2 regions of the Paucilactobacillus nenjiangensis genome follow, and region 1 is predicted to be linked to the other one. Evidence: riboswitches for the same ligand, from Rfam matches in the RefSeq annotation. Region 1 holds a riboswitch; the other holds the start of a gene.
What was found. A riboswitch is a leader RNA that binds a small molecule or an ion and turns the genes downstream of it on or off. The one in region 1 is predicted to bind thiamine pyrophosphate.
Positions count from the first base shown of each region.

Region 2: linked by a shared signal. The riboswitch ahead of thiM (hydroxyethylthiazole kinase) and the one ahead of F0161_RS02395 (ECF transporter S component) in region 1 are both predicted to bind thiamine pyrophosphate.

Region 1 covers NZ_CP043939.1:475,836-480,057, forward strand. The annotation lists gene F0161_RS02385 (energy-coupling factor transporter transmembrane component T family protein) at 1-155, opposite strand, end outside; gene F0161_RS02390 (ATP-binding cassette domain-containing protein) at 152-1,537, opposite strand; gene F0161_RS02395 (ECF transporter S component) at 1,530-2,111, opposite strand; TPP riboswitch at 2,269-2,358, opposite strand; gene F0161_RS02400 (nucleoside hydrolase) at 2,401-3,360, opposite strand; gene F0161_RS02405 (NAD(P)/FAD-dependent oxidoreductase) at 3,534-4,222, shown strand, end outside.
Region 2 covers NZ_CP043939.1:2,018,569-2,022,790, reverse strand. The annotation lists gene F0161_RS10305 (phosphoenolpyruvate carboxykinase (ATP)) at 1-1,611, opposite strand, end outside; TPP riboswitch at 1,855-1,960, shown strand; gene thiM (hydroxyethylthiazole kinase) at 2,101-2,889, shown strand; gene thiD (bifunctional hydroxymethylpyrimidine kinase/phosphomethylpyrimidine kinase) at 2,892-3,710, shown strand; gene thiE (thiamine phosphate synthase) at 3,751-4,222, shown strand, end outside.

The sequences.
Region 1 (4,222 bases):
AACAAAACAATACCAAGCGTCTTGAGCTTAATCTTATGTATCATCAAATATATTAAACAGACCGCGATTAACACACAGTTGGCGGTTAAGCTACGAGTAAATGAAATCTCAAAGGAAATCAAGATGATTAAGATTAATTTGAAACTAGGATTCATGAGACAGTCTCCACATAAGTTAGTTTTTGGTTGGCAAAGTTCAAATGGTAATCGACAAATTGATTTAAGCCGCTAAATTGGTGGCTAATCATCACAATCGTTTGTTGGTGTTCAGCACGATAAGCGTTTAGAATCGTCACAATTTGGTGGATTGAATCAATGTCCAGTCCTTTGAGTGGCTCGTCTAATAAGAGAACTTCAGGTTCGACAATTATCATTAATAAAATTTGTAATTTCTTCTTTTGCCCTTCGCTTAGGGTGTAAACTACTTGATCTAATAATTCATTTAAATTCAATTGGGTTAAACACGAGGTAATCATGGCATCATTGAAGTAATCTGACTTACGGTGTTGCTTGCTGAGTTCAATTTCTTCACGCATGGTGACAGTCAAGAACTGATTTTCTGAGTCTTGAAAAATTAGTGCAACTTCTCGGGCGTATTTTTTGGCCTTAATTTTTTGAATATTGGTTTGATTCATTTGAATTTCGCCTGAAAACTTCATCAATTTGGCCATTGATAGGAAGAGGGTTGATTTACCAATTCCGTTTTCACCCGTAATCAGTGTGACTTTGCCACTAGGTATTTGTAATGATGACTGTGACAATAGCGCATGTTGCTGGATTTGAATCTGTAATTCGTCGAAATTAAAGGCAACTTCAAGGTTAGCGATGGGTAAAGTCGAAGTGATGGCAGGAACTTGTTTTTCAAAGTCAGTCAGTAATTGCAGTCCATCTTCACGAGAAAGCGTCTGAATCGTTTGATTATGAATCGTATAGACGTGATCCACGACCTGTTTATAACCTAACAAGTCATGATCTGCGATAATGATTGTCTTTTGTTGCTGGTCTCTAAGAGTAACGAGTTTGGCAATTAATTCAGCTCTAGATTGCGGATCAATACTGGCAAATGGTTCGTCCAATAAGATAATATCGCGGTTCATTGCAATCACGATGGCTAAGGCGACCTTTTGCTTTTCACCACCGGATAACGTGTTTAATTGACGATCAATCAATGATTCAATTTCACAAAATGCCAATGCTGCATTTATTTTAGCGGGCATTAGTTTTGGATCAATTCGCAAATTTTCTAACACAAATTCAAGTTCATGCCGAGGTGTATCCAAGGTGAATTGATGATTAGGATTTTGGAAAACCAAACCAACTTTCAACTGATTTGGAATTGAAAATACTCCATTTACGATTTCACCGCCAAATTCAGGCAACAGCCCGGTTAAAATTTTGAGCAAGGTGGATTTACCACTTCCTGATGGACCAACTAATAAAGAAAATTGACCAATTTCAAATTGGACATTGACGTCAGATAAAGTTGTCGAATTGGGTTGGTAATTGAAATTCAAATTTTGAATGTCGATGCTAGACATTTGAACCACCAAACTTCGCTAACATGTGGCTGCGGTCCAGAAGGGCTGTAATCATTTTGGTTAAGATGCCGCCAAAGAAGAAGATTGAGATAAAGCGAACGACGAAAAGCAATATGAGCATGCCAAAATGAAATTCAGCATAACCGTTTTTAAACATATCCCACGCAAAGGTGACAATCGTAGTTGTTAGGCATGATAGGCTCAGTGAGAACCAATTGTAAATTTTATAACCGGTTAAAGTGAAACCAAGTTCTGAAGCAATTCCTTGAATGGCACCGGAAATGAGGGTTGAAGCACCCCATTGGCCACCGAAGAACATTTCACCAACTGCCGCTAAAAATTCGCCTAGGAAACCAGCACCTGGTTTTCTAAGGATAAAGCCTGTCAGTGGACCGGCCATTACCCAAATTCCCATGTTAATGTCATTAGCCATTGGTGCTAAACCAACTGGTGTTAAGACGACTGTCAAAAAGTTATAAATAAAGTTAGTACTGATGAAAATGGCACCAAAGGCGATACCAATTAAAGTGATAAAAATAATGTCGCGAACGTGATAATGATTGCTTAGATTCATAATAGAACCCTCCAAAAGTGTATTATCAAATAACATTAGGAGTGTGTGAGTAACTAAATACTCCACACGTTTTAATCAATAACTATATAACTCGAAAGTCGAAAAAAGCGACCCTCCAATTTTAAAAGGAGAGTCGCTTAACAAATTTGTTAGTCGAGTTAAATATAGGTTATCTCCCTTCGCTGGTATTAACCAGAGCAGGTTCAATGGGTATATCTCAGCCAAGTGGGCACCCCAGATGTAATATTTGATTAATGCAAATATAACTTATTATCTCGCAGAAAGCAAATTAATGATTCTTGAAAAGTTTAGTTAAATAATCCATGAAGACACCGAGATAACGATCCTTATCAACGTTGACTGCAACTTTGACATTGGTAGTCGCATCATTTAAGCGGGCGTTATCCCCGATGGTCCGGCCATAATTGTTTTCGTCATAGGTTACTTTCATATTAAGATCGATTGTGTCGACAAATGAAGCGTCAAGCGCAACCCCAACGGCTAATGGATCATGAAGGGCACAGCCGGTTTTATCGATACCCAAATTGTAGTAGGCATCAATGTAAAAATCGGTGATATCAGCATAGGCTTTACCAGCTGTCGTGCCTAATTCACGCCAAGTTGAAGTTTCATTTTTCGTGAGTAATGTTCGTAATGTAACATCTAATCCAACCATCACAATGTTTAAATCACTACGCATTACACGGTCAGCGGCTTCAGCATCTTGGTTGATGTTAGCTTCGGCATATGGAGTCACGTTACCTTCAACGGTCAAGGCACCACCCATAAAGGTGACGTTGCCAATTAATTTGGCAATGGCCGGATCTTTAGCGAGTGCGGCGTCTAAGTTGGTCATTGGACCAGTTGGCACGAAAATTAAATCTTTGGTGTATTTGTGGGCGGCTTCAATCAAGAAGTCGACCGCCGTTTGTGATTCAACAGGGCGTTTGGCCTTTGGTAATTCAACTTCACCAATCCCATTGTTACCATGGATATCTTTACTTACTTGCATTACATCAAAATGATCAGTAGTACTTGAGTGACTAGCGCCGATAAAGACAGGTACGTCAGTTGCACCCAAAATTTCAAGTAGCTTTAAACTATTTTCAGCCGATTGTTCAACGAGACAATTGCCGTACGAACTCACGATACCAATCAAATCGACTTCTGGTGCAGCTAGTGCGTAAGCAATTGCTAAGGCATCATCAACACCAGTATCTAAATCAAGAATCATTTTTTTTGTAGCCATGTAAATCCCTCCGAGTTATTTAATGTAAGCCATTACATACTTCAATCATAAACAACTAACCTTGGAAAAACAAATTAAACTTTGATGAGTTTCTTTAATTGTCAAAATGATTTTGACATTGAAACAGTCAGTAGGTTAAGCTAGAAAATAACATTAGGAAGGTGCAAATTAAGATGAGTGAAGAAATTTATGATTTAACAATTATCGGCGGTGGGCCAGCAGGAATGTTTGCCAGTTTTTATGCCGGTTTGCGCGAAATGAAAGTGCAAGTAATCGAAAGCTTGGAACAATTTGGTGGCCAGGTGGACGCCTTATACCCAGAAAAACATATTTTGGATGTGGCCGGTTCAGTCAATATTCCAGGGCATGAATTGATTAGTAATTTAGAAGAACAAATGCGTTTAGTGAAAGTTGAAGCACGCTTGGGCGAGACGGTTGAAGATGTAATCAAGCAAGATGATCAATTCGAAATTGTCACTGATAAGCGGACAACTCATTCTAAAACAGTCATTATTGCGTTGGGCAATGGGGCATTCAATCCTCGCAAACTAGCCGTGGACGGTGCTGATGAACTCGAAAATAAGCATTTATTTTACTTTATTAAACAAAAAGAACATTTCCGCAACAAGCGAGTTTTAGTCGCTGGTGGTGGGGATGCTGCCTTAGATTTGACGATGATGCTGGAACCAGTGGCTAGTCAAGTTTATTTGATGCATCGCCGTGAAACTTTCCGTGGATTAGAACATATGGTGACGGCGATTGAGAAATCAAGCGTTCAACTAGAAGTACCCTATCTATTAAAGGACTTAAAACAAAACGCTGATGAATCATTAGAACTAACCATGAAGAAGATGAAATCTGA
Region 2 (4,222 bases), 660 kb from region 1:
AATTTCACCGACATAGACATTGTTTTTGAATAAGACATCAAAGACACCATCGATAATCGTTTGGGTCCGCGCTTGCTCTTGAACCGGGCCAAATGGATTGGCAAAGAAGGTGGTACTCATACCAACTTCATCAGTGGTTCCTAAAGCAAAACGTTTGCCATCCGTAAAGGTCTTCTTGGCATCGGCCAATTTTTCAAAACGATGCAAGCCAATTTCAGTATCATAGTTATTGGCGTAAACCCACATATCGATATGGTGACGTTTGATAACCCGGTCATAGGTGTTCGCTGGAATAATAACTCGGGCATTTTTTTGTTCCGGATTGAGGTAAACTCCACGGTCCATGTTGTTAAAGGCCACGGCGCTACTCAAGTCATCAAGCCGGACGAACGCGCCAATTTCAGTTCCTTGGGCATACAAGCCTTCAGGATCATTGGGGTCAAGGGTAAAGCTACCCATGTCATCAAAAATGGTTTCCATTTCATGAATCTGTTCACCCGCAATTTCTTGCAAAGCTTCAATTGATTCAGACTTACCGGCACCAGAATCGCCAAAGAAGACGACGGTTTTGGTTTTACCATTTGAGAACTTAATCTTGACCATTGATCCATGGATTGGTAACCGGTTTTGATAAATCATGTGGAGGTTGTGTAATGTGAGACACATTTTCTTCATATAACCAAAGTAAGTGGTTTGGTCATTATAAGGCACTTCACCAACCCAGATATCATTACTTTCATCGTAATGATAGTGACTGACGTCCCCTTCAGTTTTGTCGACCCCAAAGAGTAAAATCAAATCTGGTTTGTGGTTAGTAATGAGTTCTTCATCGGCAAGTTCAAACAAGTTCGCTAAGGCTAAACCACTGACAAAGTAGTCTTGATTGAAGTAAATAAAGGCTAAACTTTCACCAATTTTGGCTGGGTAACAGTACCATTCGCCCGGTTTCCCATCAAAATGATCGATTGGATTGTAATCGACACTTGAAAAAGTCCCTTTGCGTTTGTTACTTGGTGTATGCATCATCATTGGTGGACGCAACATAATTTTATCAATAAAGTTAATTGATTTTAATTGTTCATATTCAGTGGGGATTGACCACTTGTAAGGCTTAATCATAATGGATGCGTTGGTACCGGCATTGACTTGACGATACGTATGATTAGGGAAGCCTTGGATTTTTTCTTCCACGGCCCGGTAAAGATTACGGACAAGATCGTTAAATTTGTCATCAATTCCTAAAAACTCGGTGTTTAGGATTTGGTTGTGAGTGGCATTCATGACCGAGATGCGCAGGAATGAACGGTAGAATGAATACAAGTTTTCAACACTAGTTAAGATTTCTTTAGCATCAAATGCGTCGTAAACGGTGGCATCGTCAATTAACAGTCGTTTAATCACGGCCACGTATTCAGCACTCGTTAATTTATTGATTTTCGTTTGATGGTTAGGCGTTGATGATAAGAAACAGTCGACCACTTGTAACATTTCATCGCTGTTTAATAGAGAGAAGACGTTACTCAAATATTTTCGATTGTATTTGAGGACGGCAATCTTTCGATCAAGATTCAGATACGTAGAGCCAGTTTTAATGCTATTCACATTTTCCATTGATAATCAGTTTCCTTTCTCGTTATAACCTTTTGGGTATTGAAACAATCATAATACAAGGCGAAACACGATACAAGTGGATATTTTCACAATCTTCAAAAAGAAAAGAATGAAAGCGCTGTTAACTCTAAATCTTAATGAGTTAACCGGAAAATGAAAAAATTTTAATGTTTGGCGAGATTTTGGTCAAACTTGTTATGTAAGCACTTTTACAGTACAATTAATTCGACAATTAAATAATCATGAAAACACTAGGGGTGTTCGTAGACGAACTGAGATTTGCTTATGCAGCAAAGGCCCTTGGAACCTGTAAGTTGGTACTTGCGTAGGAAAGTGTAAAATAAAAATATCGATGAGTGCATGCCACATGTTGATATATTTTTACCATTAATCCTAAAGTCCACTGCGGCTTTAGGATTTTTTTGTTTCAGCTCATGGTTCAAACGATTGTTGAATTATCACAACTTCGTACCAAGAAAGGAATTTATCATGCAAATTGAACTTTTAGATCAAATTCGTGCGCAAAATCCAATTGTGTTTAACATTTCTAATTTTGTGACGGTGCAAGACGTGGCTAATGGCATTAATTCAATTGGCGCTTCACCAATTATGTCTGAAGAAATCGCTGAGTCTGAAGAAATGGTCGCCATCAGTTCTGCCGTAGCACTTAATTTAGGGGCCTTTACTACCGCTCAAGTCGCCCATATCAAGCGGGTCGGGCAATTGGCTAACCAATACAAAAAGCCATTGGTGATTGATCCAGTTGCCGTCGGGGCAATTAAATTTCGCTTAGATGTTGCCGAACAATTGTTAACTGATTTTCAAGTTGATATTATTCGCGGCAATGCTGGTGAAATTGCCGCCTTGGCTGGTGTTGATTGGCAAGCTAAAGGTATCGATGCTGGGGAAGGGAGTGGCGATTTAGATGCCATCGCGAAAGCGTGCGCCTTGAAGCAGCATTGCGTCGTAATTTTATCCGGTCCAACGGATGTGATTAGTGATGGCAAAACGGTGGCGAAAGTCAAAAATGGAACCCCACTATTTCAATTACATGTTGGTTCTGGTGATATGCTTTCCAGTATCGTCGGCGCGTTTGCTGCCGTTAGTGACAATTATTTTGAAGCAGCCAAAGCGGCCTGTGCCGTCTTTGCAGTCGCGGGCCAACTGGTGGCAGAAGAACTTGGTGGGGAACTACCTGGCACCTTTTCAGTTAAATTAATGGATAAACTACACTTGGTGACGCGTCAACAAGTTGAAGAAAAGTTGAGGGAAGCATAATTATGGAACAATTCGTACAAGCATTATCAATTGCCGGCTCCGATAGCGGTGGTGGTGCGGGGATGCAAGCCGATTTAAAAACGATTCAAGAACGGCACGTGTTTGCGACGACCGTGTTAGTGGCGATTACGGCGCAAAATACCTTGGGCGTCAATGATGCGTTTGCGTTACCTACCAAAATAATTGATGAACAATTTGAAGCTCTTGCTGAGGATTTGGCCATTAAAGCCTGCAAAACGGGGATGTTAGCCGATGTGGAACGGGTCCGGGCGGTCGTAAAAAACTTGAAAAAGTTTGATTTCGGTCCCCTGACGGTCGATCCGGTCATGATTGCTAAAGGTGGTGCTCCATTGTTAAGTGAAGATGCAATCGCGGTGGTGAAAAATGAATTATTGCCATTGGCGACGATTGCCACCCCTAATTTACCTGAAGCCGAAAAATTGACGGATGTGTCGATTGAAGATGAAGCCGATATGGAAATTGCGGCCAAAAAATTACAGGCCGTCGGGGTTAAAAACGTCATGATTAAGGGCGGCCATTTTGTCGGGGATGATCAAAGTAGTGACTTTGTATTACTTGAAGATGGTACGTCATTTTGGTTGACTTCTCCACGCGTGGATACGATTCGAACCCATGGGACGGGAGATACGCTATCTGCTTGTATCACAGCTGAACTTGCCAAGGGAAAATCTGTTGAGGATGCGATACGAATTGGGAAAAAATATGTCGATGAAACGATTCGGCACGGCATTATTGTTGGGCACGGTCATGGACCATTGAATCACTGGGCAGGCCGCAATAGTGATGAAAGTAACGGTTAAGCGTGAAACAGGATTATTAACTCAGGAAAGAGAAAAATTAATGAAATTTAAACCAGAGATGCTCCGCGTATATTTAATTGCGGGCACACAAGATGTTAATCACGATGTTGATGATTACTTGCAACGTGTGGAGAAAGCATTAATCGCCGGAGTGACGGCCTTTCAATTTCGTGAAAAAGGGAGTTCACAGTTAACGGCGGACGAACGACTGACACTGGCACAGCAATGCCGTGAACTGACGACGAAGTATGATGTACCGCTGATTATTGATGATGATTATGAATTAGCCATTAAAGTCCATGCCGATGGGGTCCATGTTGGTCAAAAAGATCAACGAGTGGAACAAGTGATTGCGGCTGTTGGGGATGATATGTTTGTGGGATATTCATGTAATACTAAAGCTCAAATTGATCATGCTAATCAACTGCAAAAAATTGCCTATTTAGGAAGCGGACCAGTGTTCCCAACTGGCTCCAAAGATGATGCGGACCCAGTGATGGGATTTGAAAAAT